Regions from separate parts of the Arthrobacter sp. TMP15 genome, predicted to be linked through region 2. Evidence: predicted binding sites of a transcription regulator. Region 2 holds the regulator's gene; the other holds the start of a gene.
What was found. Region 2 encodes LexA, which represses DNA repair genes until DNA is damaged. Its sites were predicted from a motif close to TCGAACANNTGTTCGA; they were not measured.

Region 1: AAFM46_RS07445 (DUF222 domain-containing protein) is a predicted target of LexA. The motif match lies at 2,607-2,622, and genes of this name have one in related genera.

The regions. Positions count from the first base shown of each region.
Region 1 is NZ_CP154262.1:1,693,492-1,700,886, reverse strand. It holds gene AAFM46_RS07450 (pyridoxamine 5'-phosphate oxidase family protein) at 1-291, shown strand, start outside; gene AAFM46_RS07445 (DUF222 domain-containing protein) at 354-2,555, opposite strand; gene cyoE (heme o synthase) at 2,887-3,915, shown strand; gene AAFM46_RS07435 (hypothetical protein) at 4,089-4,775, shown strand; gene AAFM46_RS07430 (universal stress protein) at 4,844-5,272, opposite strand; gene AAFM46_RS07425 (transglycosylase domain-containing protein) at 5,379-7,395, opposite strand, start outside.
Region 2 is NZ_CP154262.1:1,279,567-1,286,961, forward strand. It holds gene hflX (GTPase HflX) at 1-1,648, shown strand, start outside; gene AAFM46_RS05620 (ATP-dependent DNA helicase) at 1,641-3,668, shown strand; gene lexA (transcriptional repressor LexA) at 4,112-4,801, opposite strand; gene AAFM46_RS05630 (LysM peptidoglycan-binding domain-containing protein) at 5,132-5,668, shown strand; gene AAFM46_RS05635 (histidinol-phosphate transaminase) at 6,012-7,109, shown strand; gene hisB (imidazoleglycerol-phosphate dehydratase HisB) at 7,268-7,395, shown strand, end outside.

The DNA of each region.
Region 1 (7,395 bases), 410 kb from region 2:
GCGCACGACGGCAAGCTCCTCATTCGAACAAACCCCGGGACAAAACTGGCAGAACTGACTATCAATGATTCAGTGGCTTTCGAAATAGATGGTCTCACCGAGAATGAAGCGTGGAGCATCGTGGTGAAAGGGAAGGCACGCGTCCTTGAATCCCAGTCGGAGATCGATGTAGTGAGCCAGTTGCCGCTCTTCCCCTGGCTACAAACGCTCAAATACACATTCGTGGAGATCGTCCCAAACAGTGTTCGTGGAATTCGCTTTGAGCTGGGTTCTGAACCTGAACGCTACTAGGATTTCATGACCCTGAACGCTGCGATTTCATGACCCCGCATTCTGCTTAGTCGAGGCCGTGTTTAGGTTGTGTTGTGGTGGGCGAGGTAGTGGTTGAGTGTTTGTTCGTTGAGGGTTTCTTCGTCTTCGGCGCAGGGATATGTTCCTGGTGGTGGTGTTGGTAGGGGTGTGGAGTAGGGGTTTGCTTGGTCCATGTTCTGGATGCGTGCTTCTTCGTGGTCCTCTAGGGCGTTGCGGTCTTCGGTCTCGAGGTGTTTTTTCAACCATTTCGGGTAGCTCGGTGCGTGGTCCTCGTGGGTGGCGGGTGGGTAGTACCGTCCACTCGGTGAGGTCCAGGCAATACGGCCCTGTGTGTTCGTGGGTGTCCAGCCGCGAAGTTTCATCGCTTGGCGTTGGGGTGATTGATCGGTGCGGCAAGCACCATTGCGGGTCCGATCGTCCTTGAAGTGTTTCAGGAGATGATGGTGATGACAGAGAGTCTCTAAGTTATTGAAGATAGATCTGCCACCGTGAGCAAATTTCTTGATGTGGTCAATCTGGCAGTTACTTGCTCTGGCTAAACAACCCGGAAATTGGCAGTATTCATCCCTGATCGCCAGCATAGTCCGCATCGCTTTACTGACTCGGTAGCGCTGCGGGGCAGCGTCTAAGGGCTCGTTACTGACCGGGTCTACCAGAACCCGTAACAGGGACTTCGATCCCTGCGTTAGTCGCCGGGCGACTTCCATACTGATAGGACCAGCCCCTTCAAGCCACGCAGGATCCTGTGTAGCGCCCAGCAACGACAACACAGGTATCAGTAACACCGGTGTCACCTGCGGCAACGGCGGCCATACCTCCTCCATAACAACCCCACCACCCACGCCGGCAGCGCCGCTGTGATTGCCCCGACGATGCCCCCGATGACGACCATCGGTAGTCTGTGATGATGAGCCAGGTAGTGGGCCTGATACTGAGCCTGGTGGTGGGGTAAGGGTTGGTGGTCGGGCTGTGGGGTCCCACTGTGGATCATTGCGGATATCAGGGTCTTTGAATCCTGGATCGGTGTAGTGCGGATCATCAAAGACCGGGATTAGCTGAGGATCTACCCGCCATGATCCTTCATCAGCTGTAAGGTCTTCCTGGTCCCTGCCTTCCTGGTCCCTGTCCTCCTGGTCCCTGTGCGGTTCGGAGTCGAGGGTTGAAAACCACGACTCACCACACCCGGATATTTGACCACAGCCGGATATTTCATCACACCCTGGCATTGCCCCATGCTCGGGCATTTCAGCACTATCTTCACTCGCATCGGGTTGCATGGGTGGGGCGGGGCTGTGGATGTGGTTTTGGGCCATGCTTTGATTCAGTAGCAGGGACGCTGCTACATCGGCACGGAGTTGGGTCAGGGTCCGGGTTTCATGGGGGCCTTGGGCGCTTTGAGCAGTGAGGGTGCATTGACTCCAGATTCCTTCCAGAGTTGGTGCTGGGCCATACAGGCTGAGCCAGGACATTCCGTCGTGGCCACGATTGACTCGTAAATACCTATCGCTCAAGGCGCGTCTGGTGCGGGCAGTGATCGTTTCAGGATAGAGACGTTCACGTTGCCGTCTGGCTTTTTCACGGAAGCTAGAGACCGTGCAGTCTTCGGCTTTGCCGAGTAAGACCTGCTCTAGAGAGTCAACCGCAGCCGCAGGGACACCACTTTGACGGACCAAGGCTGTTTCCTGGGCAATAATGACCGCATAGTCCCAGCCTAAAGCGCCCGTACTCATGCATGAGAGAGTGCCTGGCAACTCCCGCACGAGCGTGCGCGAATGAGTCATTAACTCCCCAGCCACACCCTCAGGGATCTGTAAAACCCCGGCTACCTCAGCGCGGAGCCCGGACATGGACCCTTCACGCTGGAACGCATCAAAGGCAAGGATGCTCCCTTCAAGGCCGCCAGCACAAGAAAGACGCTCCATTAAAACGGCCGCAAGAGCTGCACATTGATTTTGATGCACGCGTAGGGCTTCGATAGCCGCGGTGCACTCATCCATTAACGCCCGCACACACCCTAAACGCGAAGTCGGTAACGCTCCACCCACCACAACACCATCAGCCTCAGAAGCAGTAGTCCTGAGATCACCGTTAGGACCCGGGAAGTCTGGCAGTGACACCATCGCAGCAATATCATTGGCCAGCGGCCCGATCACGGGAAGAACTAGCCCAGCAATGAAGTCCGCCACACCCATTGTGGTGGAGGAAACATCCCGACCAGCCGGGAAATTCATTGAACTACCCATACCACAATTATAGTCCCAAGTTACGGGTATTGCTAGTGATTCTTCAAACTGAAGAATATGTATTCTATATTCTCTATGAATCAGGTCTAGAAAGTTGCTTCGGCGCCACCATCAGAACCTGGATCCCAAACGGATGCCCGAGAGGGAAAAGAAGGAGAGGACGAACCAACCAATTGTTGGCATCCGCCCACACGAGATTGTTCCTTTGCCAGCTAGTCAGTTGACCACTAAAAGCTTGTCCCACTATCGTTTGATCCTGCTCTCGTTAGTCCGCTGAAGATGCCGCCGGAGGATACTCTTGAGATAGTCACTTTTCGTTTTGGAGCTCCTCATGACCACCCGTAGTTCATCAAGGCCCGCCCATCAAGGCACTCCGTCCACCAACACTGAAGCAGCTTGCAAAAAGAGCATAGTTGGAGATATTGGAGAAGCTGTTGGTCCCGGAACTGATGGCAAGGACAGCGCACTTGCAGCAAGAGCCACTGGTACCTCTTGGCGCGCCAGAGCTCTTCGTTACTACTCTCTTGCAAAACCCAGAGTCCTCTATGGCAACGTCCTAACCGCGGCGGCAGGTTTTCTTTTCGCCAGTGAGGGCCGTATCAACTGGGTAGTCTTTCTGGCAGTCTGCCTGGGTACCACCCTGGTCATTGCGTCAGCATGCGTGCTCAACAACATCCTTGACCGAGACATCGACACCCTTATGGATCGAACCAAGAAACGGGCATCCGTGACAGGTGGTGTAGGCGTGCGCAACGCCAGCATTTACGCTGCCGTACTTGGCATGCTCGGTATGGCCATCCTTATCCTCTGGACCAACCCCCTCGTCGTAGGAGTGGGACTGGCTGGCTTCCTCATCTACGTGGTCTTTTACGGTATGTTCTCCAAAAGAATGTCACTCCACGGCACGGTAGTAGGGAGCATCTCCGGTGCGGCGCCAATTCTTGGCGGCTACGTTGGTGCCAGCAATTCATTTGATATGGGCGCGGCCGTTGCCTTCATCATGATTTTCCTTTGGCAGTTCCCTGCGTTCTATTCGATCGCTATCTACCGCAGGGCTGAGTACGCCCGAGCCGGCGTACCTGTGATCTCAGTAGTTCGGGGTAATGCTCACACCAAAGTTCAAATTCTTTTTTACACGGTGCTCTTCGTCGCAGTTTCACTCCTCCCCCAACTTTTCGGCTATACCGGATGGATGTATACGGCCGTCATGGCGGTTCTTGGAGTTGGCTGGCTCGTTGCCGCATTGCGCGGTTTCACTGCCCCTGACGACAACGCATGGGCCCACCTAATGTTTCGCTACGCCCTGATAATGATGTGCGCTATTTCCGTCATGCTTGCCATCGGGCCGCGGCTGCTCTAACGGCTCCTGTGAATACGGCTCCTGTGAATGTGCCCCCGAAGCTAGTGTGATGACGGATTGCTCTTGACCTTCCCCGAATTTAGGCCTGCAATGGAGTATGGCCACGAATAGTGTTGGCCCGCTCATTGTCTGCGGCCATCACCGGCCCGACCTTGTGCTAGGAGGTACTGGAAATGGTTGTTATTGTTCTTCTTTTGCTAGTCACCGTGACGGCTGCGGGCACTGTGTGGCTGATCCATACGCGCACGCAACCGGAGAACGATCCCGATTCCACCTTTTGGTATGCGTTCACCGGGCTCTGCGTGTTACTGCCGATGATTATCATTCCGGCCCTAACAAGCAATCTCACATCCATTCTGTTGCTGGTCTTCGCCATGGCAGCGGCTATTACTACTCACAAAATTCTGCAGCGTCAGCAGGCCACCGCCAACCAAGAGAAACGGCGCACCCAGCTCAGTGTGGCTCTGCTTGCGATCACTGCCCAGCACGATGTCTTGATCGCTCAATGGAGCCGGTACGAGCTCGATCCAGGCGCCGCCATCGAATTTCCCAGCATGAGCGATGTCCGAGTTCCGGAAACCTCCGCATTGATCCGCGCCGTAGCCGCAGCTGCTCGCCTCAGACCCAGTGATTTGCTCGCGTGTGGTTTTGGCCCGGTTCGTTTGAACCGACGCGAAATACGCTCCGATGAGCCCCAGTCATCCCAGACGGACCGGTCCCAGACGGCTTTGGGGCAGATAGACAAGGACGACGGCGTTGGCCCCTACCAGCGGGCAGTTACCGATCTGGCGTGGGCTTTGCAAACGGCAGAGGACGCAGCGCAGCGAAGCCACGCTAGCTGCCTCGAAAAACCGGCTTAGTTCAAGTACCAACTAGTTCAAGTAGCAACTAGTCGAGACCCATCTAGCACGGGATGCCACGGGTGGTCCTACGGAACCACCAGTACCGGAACAGTTGCTTGGTTGACTAACGCGCCACTGACCGAGCCAAGGAGCAGGCTCATGAGTCCGCCTTGGCCGCGCCTACCAATAACCAGCATGCGAGCACCCTCTGAGAATGTTGTCAGAGCACCTGCAGCTTGTCCCTTGATTAAGTGTGCAGAAATCGTTGTCGGGACCTGTTCACCAAACGCTTGAAAAAGCGCGTCGCTGAGAACCTTTTGGGCGCCTTCCTCGAAGCTACCAATACCAAGTGCGGCGTAACTTGAATGCTTTGTGGGCATTTCCCACACCGCCACAGCTTCTACAACCCCGCCCAACTCGTCAGCCAATCTGGCGCCTTCCTTGAGCGCGCTGACAGATGCAGTTGAACCATCGACGCCAACAACAATTCGGATCTCTGATGCAGCCTTGACCACGTTATGCTCCTTCGTACAGCGGGCGGTTCCCGTAGGTCTCCATTCTCGCCCAAAGCGGCGCAAAGGAGGAATAGGTGCTCCTTGAGGCTATGAAACTGCGGCAGGTCTAGGGAGCTGCAGGTGGTGCCGTTGGAATCTGCTGAGACGGCGTCGGTGCCGGAGCGGGTTCTACCGGCGCCGGCGGCTGTGGCGCCGGTTTTGGCGCAGGGGCTGGCGCTTGGGTAGGTTGCTCCTGCGGCTTTGCTGGCTCTTCTGTTGCGGGGGGTTGTGCTGGGAGTTGGGCGAAGGCAGGTCTGTCGCCCGGCTTCGGATCAGTTACCCCTGCAATCAGGGGTGCTGTTGGTGCCAACATGTCGGCTGGGGGCTGGGCAAAAGGCACGGGAGCGTAGGACGGGTTTCCGGCCGCTGCGTTCATGATGGCGGCCCATTGGCCACCAGCGAGGTCTGCGCCATCAACACCGGTGAAGTACCTGCCGTTAATGACTATGTCTTGATTTACCCATTCTGGTCCGTTGCCTTGGTAGCTGCCAAACCATGACGCAGTAGCGATGCCTGAGGTTGCTCCGATGGTCCAGGTGTCAATATTTCCATCAGTTGTGCCGGTTTTAGCGAAAGCCATCGATTTATCATTCAGTGGGATGTTGTAGCCCGATCCACGAACCAGCACGCTCTGCAGTGCATAGCTCACTCCGGCTGCTACCTCGGGGGTGATGGCGCGCTGGCAGTCGGGTGCCGGCACCGGAAGTGGTGAACCTGCCGCGTCAGTGATTGATGTCAACGCTATGGGTGTGCATCGAATACCCCCACTGGCAAAGGTGGCAAAAGCCGTCGCCATATCCAGGGGAGCCACATTCTGTGTGCCGATCAAACTGGAAATTTGGGAAACATCATAGGGCTTATTTGTGCGCCCGTCCTTGACTCCGGCAGCCGTTGCAATCTTCTGTATATTACAAAAATCCAGGGTGGTGGCCGTCTGGAAAGTGATGGTATTGATAGAGCTGTAGAGGCCTTGATAAGCGCTCATCGGGTAGTAGTGGTCTGGATCGTCGTTGGGCAAGAGGAACGAGCCCGGAGCGGCTGGATCGTACTCGCCCGCGATGGGTCCACAGCTGTTCTTCCATGGGTAACCGGTTGGATATTTCCGGACCGCACCATTGATCGTTGTCATCATCGAGTGTCCGCTGTTGAGCCACTCCGCGAAAACGAAGGGCTTGAATGTTGACCCAATTTGGAATCCGCCAGCACCGTGCAGCGGCTGTCCGTTCTCATCGTTGACTGGTAAAGCAAAGTTGCCCATATAATTGCCCGGCGCGGCAGCCGGGTCAAAAACGGTGTTCTGGGCCATGGCGAGTACCTTGCCGGTTCCTGGCTGGACACTAACGATGGCGGCGCCTCGTTGGAGTGGGTCTGTGGCGCTCATCGTGGCACTGGCTTGTTCTTGAGCGACTTTTTGAAGAGCCGGATCAAGGGTTGTTTTAATCGTCAGCCCGCCTTGGTACAGGACTTTGGTCCGCTCTTCGGGCGTTGCCCCGAACGCTTTGCTATTGAGGATCAACTGCTGAACGTAGTCGCAGAAGTATGGGGCGGAAGTAGCCGCGGCACAACCCTGCGCTGATTTGGTCACTTGCAGTTCAAGGGGGGTCTTTAGCGCAACGTCGTATTCCTCTTTGCTGATTTTCTTATGTGCCAGCATCTTTGCCAACACATCATCCCGACGTTGCGTAGCATGCTCCGGCTCAGTGATGGGGTCGTAGTAACTGGGCCTATTGACAACGCCGGCCAACACGGCCGCCTGCGCCAGAGTGAGATCTTTTGCGCTGGTATTGAAGTAAAGTTTTGACGCGGCTTCTATACCGTATGCTCCATTGCCAAAGTAGATAATATTCAGATAGCCGGCCAGGATGTCATCCTTGGACATTTTCTTTTCCAGCCCGATAGCCAGCTGGATTTCCTTGACCTTATCTACCACCGTCTTTTCCGCACCCAGTTTGGCCTCGTCGGTTTTTCCGTTGGATACCAACTGCTCGATCAGCATGTTGTTGACATACTGCTGGGTGATGGTGGACGCGCCCTGGCGGCCGCCGTTGATGGTCGCCAGCAGGGCTCGGGCAATTCCCGTGGGA
Region 2 (7,395 bases):
ATCTGCACACAATGGTTTCGAAGACAGCAAACTGCCCGAGTCTGACAGGAGTGCGTCAACGGCGGGCTCCGATCAGCCCGATAAGGACTTGTCCGTGACCGAGATCGAGGCCGTCATTGACCGGATCCTCGCAAAGGATGCGGCCGCTGGCCGTGCTGTGCGTGCCGACGAAGAGTCTGAGGCTCAAGACCCCTATGAGGGTTCCCCTTCTGCCCGCCCCTTATCAAAGCGGGCACAAGCCGTATCGTCGCTGGATTTCCAGCACAGTAATTTTGACGGCGACCAGTCCGAACTAGCCGAACGCAATGCGTTGCGCCGCCGGGCAAGTTTGTCCACGGAACTAGAAGATGTCTCCGAAGTTGAATACCGCCAACTCCGGCTAGAACGGGTCGTGCTGGCAGGACTATGGTCCCAAGGGACCATGGCAGATGCCGAAAACTCTCTGCGGGAACTGGCTGCACTTGCTGAAACGGCCGGCTCAGAAGTCCTCGATGGGCTTGTTCAGCGCCGTGCCAAGCCGGACCCCGCAACATTCCTGGGCCAGGGAAAGGCGCAGGAGCTCAAGGAGATTGTTTACGCAACGGGAGCTGACACAGTCATCATTGACGGTGACTTGGCACCGTCTCAGCGACGCACCTTGGAGGAAGTCGTCAAGGTTAAGGTCATTGACCGGACGGCGCTGATCCTGGATATTTTTGCCCAACACGCGCAGTCCCGCGAAGGGCGGGCGCAAGTGGAGCTGGCACAAATGGAATACCTGCTGCCACGACTCCGCGGTTGGGGTGAGTCGATGTCCCGCCAGGCCGGCGGCCGGGTGGGTGCTGCAGGCGGTGGAATTGGATCCCGTGGCCCCGGTGAGACCAAGATGGAACTGGACCGACGCAAAATCCGTACGAGGATGGCCAAACTGCGTCGTGAGATCGCGGCAATGCGTCCAGCACGGGAGACCAAACGAGCCAATCGTAAACGCAACAGTGTCCCGTCGGTTGCGATTGCCGGGTACACCAACGCGGGTAAGTCATCTCTGCTGAACCGGCTGACCAATGCCGGGGTGTTGGTGGAGAACGCGTTGTTCGCCACGCTGGACCCCACTGTGCGTAAAACCGAGACCTCAGATGGTCTGGGTTACACGTTGGTTGACACCGTTGGATTTGTCCGATCGCTACCAACCCAATTGGTTGAAGCATTTAGATCCACACTTGAAGAAGTAGCGGACGCAGATCTGATACTCCATATTGTGGATGCTTCTCACCCTGACCCTGAGGGGCAAATCTCAGCAGTTCGGGCAGTCTTCGCTGAGGTTGGGGCACTGCAAATCCCTGAAATTATCATCCTGAACAAGGCTGATATTGCTGATCCGTTTGTTGTTGAACGACTTCGCCAGCATGAGCCGCGGACAGTAGTGATCTCCGCGCGGACCGGCCAGGGCATTGAGGAATTACTTGAGGCTATTAGCGAAGCGATTCCGCACCCAAGCGTGACGCTGACATTGTTGATCCCCTATGAACGCGGGGATGTTCTGAACAAGCTCCATCGCAGTGATGCTGAAATCATCAGTTTAGAACATGGTGAGCTCGGCACGCTGGCCAACGTGAGGGTTCGCGAAGACTTGGCTGCCGAGGTTGAACCTTTTGTCCAGCATGCCTGAAAGCAAATTGTCACAGCAGGCCCTGGAACTATTGGACAGAGCAGTTGAATCCATGGGTGGTCAACGCCGCGACGGGCAGCACGAAATGGTCCGGAGGGTGGTTAGCGCCATTGAAAGCGGTGATCACTTGTTGGTGCAGGCGGGCACTGGCACGGGTAAGTCTCTCGCCTATCTAATACCGCTCATCGTCAATGCCTTCAGCAGTGACAAGCCGGCAGTTGTGGCCACGGCAACGCTGGCGTTACAGTCTCAGATTGTGGGCCGCGATGTACCACGGCTCTTGGCTGCCTTGGCCCCGGTGTTGCCGAGGCCCGTGGATGTGGCTCTGGTAAAGGGGCGCAGTAATTATGTCTGCAAACATAAACTAGGCGGCGGATTCCCCACTGAAGACACAGGTGAAGGGGCGCTGTTCAGCCTGGGTGAGGACACCAGTGTTGCTCACCTTCCAGGGGCGAGCTCGGGGCCCACCTCGCAACTGGGTAAAGAAGTGGTGAGGTTGCGTGAATGGGCAGAGGACACCGAAACGGGAGACCGGGATGAACTTGTTCCGGGTGTGACTGACAGGGCTTGGCGGCAGGTCTCGGTCACCTCTATGGAATGTTTGGGCGCGCAGAAGTGTCCGCTCGCCACAGAGTGCTTTTCTGAACTGGCTCGTGCGCGCGGCGCGGAAGCCGACATAGTAGTGACCAACCACGCCATGCTTGCCATCAGCGCTTTTGAGGGTATAGCTGTGCTGCCTGATTACGATCTCGTGGTGGTAGATGAGGCACATGAACTCCACGATCGAGTGACCGGCGCTGTGACCGGTCAACTCTCTGTGCAGATGGTGCAGGCCGCGGCCTCGAGCACCCGCAAGCACACCGGCGTTTCGGTTGAAGCCCTTCATGCCAGCGCAACGGCTTTGGACATGGTTTTTGCAGGCGCAGCTGAAGGGCTCCTGCCCAACGGGCTCAATGATGAGCAAAGCCAAGTGATTGAGCAAGTGCGTGATGCCGTACGAGCGGCGTTGTCGGATTCAAAGCCTGAAGGTAATTCGGCAGCGGACGGTGGACGCTCCATTGCCCGGTCACGTTTGAACTTGATCTTTGACCTGTGTGAACGCCTGCTTTCGGCCAATGAGGCTCGAGAAGTGGTGTGGACCTCCCGACCTGGCACGTTCGTACCCGGAAAGGGCTACCAAAAAGCGGACGCAGGCGAGCCAGCAGTCATCAATATTGCACCGTTGAGCGTTGCCATGAAGCTACGTGAGGGCCTATTCGCAGATAGAACAGTGGTGCTGACCTCCGCCACCCTGGCGATAGGTGAATCATTTCAGGCCACCGCTGGAGGTCTGGGGCTTCTGGGTCCCAGCGCCCCCAGCTGGACTGGTGCAGACGTTGGCTCTCCGTTTGACTACCAGAAACAAGGCATGTTGTATGTTGCAGCTCACCTGCAAAAACCAGGATTTGGAATGTCTGGCGAACAGCTTGATGAACTGGAGGCCCTCATCACTGCTGCAGGCGGCGGAACACTTGCACTATTCTCCTCGCGACGCGCGGCAGAAGATGCGGCTGAGAAGTTACGAAAGAAGCTCAAAGTAAAGATCCTTTGCCAGGGTGATTCCTCGATGTCAGGACTTATTAGAGAATTTGCCGAGGAATCAGACACCTGCCTTTTCGGGACGATGTCGCTTTGGCAGGGAGTAGATGTTCAGGGTGCCTCCTGCAGACTTGTTGTCATAGACAGGATTCCCTTCCCCCGTCCCGATGATCCACTGGTTACTGCCAGGGCAAGAGCGGTGGCCCAAAGTGGTGGAGACGGCTTTATCGCCATCTCGGCCACTCATGCGGCTGTCCGCTTAGCGCAGGGTGTGGGGCGTTTGATTCGTTCAAGTGAAGACAGGGGTGTTGTGGCAGTCCTGGACTCCCGCCTAGCCAACGCTAGCTATGGAGGATTCTTGCGGGCAGCCCTGCCACCGTTCTGGGCGACAAAGGACAGGGCCGTGGCACTTTCAGCGTTGCAACGGCTCTCAGGGAAGTAGTAAGCAACCGGTAGCCGCCGGGCGCCAGTAATTGGCGAACAACCTCCAGTGAGTGCTAGGCAGCCGTGGCGGGCAGCCACCAACAAAAACCCACAAGGCGGGGCCGGGCATTGTGTCCGGCGCATATTCCTTGGCTACACTCTTTCGGCCCCACTCTTTCGGCACCGGTCTTTCGGCACCGGAACTGATGGTGGCTTTATCAAGGCCACCATCGGCTCAGGTTAGGAGATTCAGGCGCCAAGGCCTGCAGGCGCGTGGTTATGAGGACCGTTTCCCCTTGAGGCTCACTATCCGTTCGCTCACTGTCTGTCGGAGCGCTGTTCATTGGTGCGCTGTTTATTGGAGGGCTCTTTGTTGGTGCGTTCTCTAGTTGGTGAGCCCTGGCTTTGCCGAGTCTCGAAGCGCCTGGCTCGAGACCGTGCGGCACTAGAGACTGTGCGGCGCTAGAGACTGCGAAGGACAGAAACCACTTTGCCCATAATGGTCGCGTGATCTCCCAGGATGGGTTCGTAGCGGGTGTTCTGGGGTAATAACCAGGTATGGCCATCGCGTTGCCGGAATGTCTTCACGGTGGCCTCATCCTCCAGTAGCGCAGCCACAATGTCCCCATTGTTGGCTGTTTTTTGCTGGCGTATAACAACCCAATCGCCGTCACAGATGGCGGCGTCGATCATGGAATCACCCTGGACTCTGAGCATGAAGAGTTCCCCGCTGCCCACGATCTGCCGAGGCAGAGGCATGATGTCATCCACGGATTGATCGGCCAGGATGGGTCCACCAGCTGCGATGCGTCCCACAAGTGGCACAAATGCCGTGTCAGAGGAACTGCTGAGTTCGGAAAAGTTCAGCCCGTTTGAACTGCGTAACTTGGACGGAGAGCTAACCCCCTCGATTTCTACCTCCCCAATGTCCAGTACCAGCGGTATGAGGACTTCCATTGCGCGTGGGCGCTTGGGGTCGCGACGTAAATAGCCGTGGCGTTCAAGCTGGGTCAACTGGTGTGTGACGCTGGACAGGCTCGCCAGCCCCACGGAGTCGCCGATCTCACGCATGGAGGGTGGGTAGCCCTTGTCTGCTATGGAGCGCTGTATGCACTCCAGGATCTTCTTCTGCCGGACTGTCAGTCCCTTCATACCGGCGCGACTAGGTGCCTGAGGGATGCGGTGCGGAGGTTCTGGAAGCGCCATGGTTCCGGGGTCCTTTCGTGGCTGCCCTGAACAATGTCAGTGCCTGCTGGTGGACTGCATGTAGCGGCCAATCCTTGTCTAACAAGTTTAAGCCACAAACCAAGCAATTTCAAACATTTGTTCTAGCAGCCCTTGGCAAGTGTCGTCTATAGATGCTAAAACTGTACTAGTAGCTAATTAGAACATACGTTCTATCGAAGATTTAGAGCATGGAAATTTGATCCGATGGATGTTGGTGGCCAGGGATCTTGATCCACGGCGAAAGGACCAGAAATCATGAATGCAATGGTTATCACCGCAACAACAAGCAGTAACAAGTACACAAGCTTCTTCCCCGTGGGCGGTTTTGTCCCCAGCCGGCTCAAGGGGCGAGCGAGCAGCGCTCCACAGGTAAGAGACGTGCAGAGCGGAGACGTGCAGAGCGGAGCCTTGCAGGGCGGAGTCGTGAAGGACGGGCTCGTGCAGAGTCAAGGCGCGCAGATGCGAGTGCAGTTGACTCGTCGTGGCAGGTTTGTACTCTTTGGTATCCCAGCTATAGCAGTCGCTGCGGTGATGGTTTTTGTATCCTTGGCCATCATCCTTGGCTCGATAGCGACTCCGGCACAGGCCTCCGCCAAGTATCCAGCCGTTGACATGGCTGATTACGCCGTGTCCGTGACAGTTCTGCAGGGAGATAGCCTGTGGAGTATCGCCCGCGCATCGAATCCAAACGGCGACGTCCGTGATGTAGTTCGAGAGATCGTAGCCCTGAACGAGTTAGGCAGCGCAGTTCTGCAGGCCGGACAGCACCTGTACGTACCAATTTCCAGATAAGAAGCAATTCACAGCACTTGTGGCTCCACAGCAGGACCAAGGCTCGAGTCTTGGAGTCTTGGAGGCCTGGCTGCTTAGCAGGTGCGGCCGCCTCGGCAACCGTTCGAGTGACGTCGCTGATTTCATTCGTTCATTGTTCGAATAAGGCTGCGGGTTGCATTCGTACGTTGCTTGACTAGCCTCCCGTTTGCAGGAGGGCGCTTGCGGGAGGCAATCTGAATGCGAGAGCCTGGATGAGGATAGCTGAGCCTGGATGAGGACAGATGCCAGCATGAGGCTGATATAGCGTCCGCATGGCGTCACCGTTTCGAACTTTCCAGCTCTCAGCAAATAAGCTTGGTCCATGGATCAGTTTGAACGCCTAAGCCAACTGCCGCTCCGTGACGATCTGCGTGGACAGCATCCCTATGGTGCACCCCAGCTTGATGTACCAATACTTTTGAATGTCAATGAGAATACTTTCGGTGTTCCTGCGGACGCCAGAGAAGCCATTCTTAGTGCGGTGGCAAGCGAGCTGGAAGGCCTTAATCGCTACCCTGACAGAGAATTCACTACTTTGCGTCAAGAACTGGCAGCATACCTAGGCCATGGGCTGGTCGAAGAGAACTTGTGGGCGGCCAATGGATCCAACGAAGTGCTGCAGCAGGTGCTGCAGGCTTTTGGTGGTCCTGGCCGCAGTGTTATGGGATTTCCTCCGACGTACTCGATGTACCCACTTTTGGCCAGCGGAACCGGCACAGCCTATTTGGCTGGGAACCGAGCCACTGACTATGCTTTGAGCGCGGAATCAGCTGCCGCACAGGTGCGCCACCATGGCCCCAACATAGTTTTCTTGTGCTCACCCAATAACCCAACGGGTACCGCCTTGGGCTTAGATGTTGTCAAAGCCGTTTATGACGCGGGCGAGGCAACGCAAACCATGGTCGTCGTCGATGAGGCCTATGCAGAGTTTGCACATGACGGGACGCCCAGCGCCCTCAGCCTCTTGCCTGGTCGTCCACGCCTACTGGTTTCGCGCACTATGAGCAAGGCATTCGCATTAGCCGGTGCCCGGTTGGGTTACATGGCCGCAGCTGCGGAAGTCACTGACGCACTGCGTTTAGTCCGGCTGCCCTACCACCTCTCGGCCATCACGCAGGCTACAGCGGTTGCCGCCCTACGGAATGCAACGTCATTGCTGGCCAACGTGGAGCGGATCAAGATCCAGCGGGATCGGATCGTTGAAGGACTAACACTGTTGGGACTCTCCCCAGCACCGTCGGATTCAAACTTTGTCTTCTTTGGCGGACTTGAAAAACCTCATGAGGTTTGGGAAGCCCTCCTGGCTCAGGGTGTTTTGATACGTGACGTTGGGATCCCCGGACACCTCCGCGTTACAGCGGGCACGGAAGCCGAGACAACTGCGTTCCTTGACGGGCTCCGCGGCATTCTTGCCGACTAATACGGGGCAATTTCACGCCGCCGTAAGTGTGGAACGGCACTGGTTGGGCTTTCCCACGTCTTGTCTTCTAAACTGGTATGAATCACTGAGGATCGTTCGAGCCCCATGCTGCCTGCAAACAGCGGGGGAACGAGCGCACAAATCAAAGGACTGCTGCAATGACTGAGACCACGCCCAGCCAGGGACGTACGGCCCGTTTGGAGCGAGCCACGAGTGAGTCCAGCGTCATGGTTGAGATCAACCTGGACGGTACAGGGGTGTCAACCATCGACACGTCCGTCCCGTT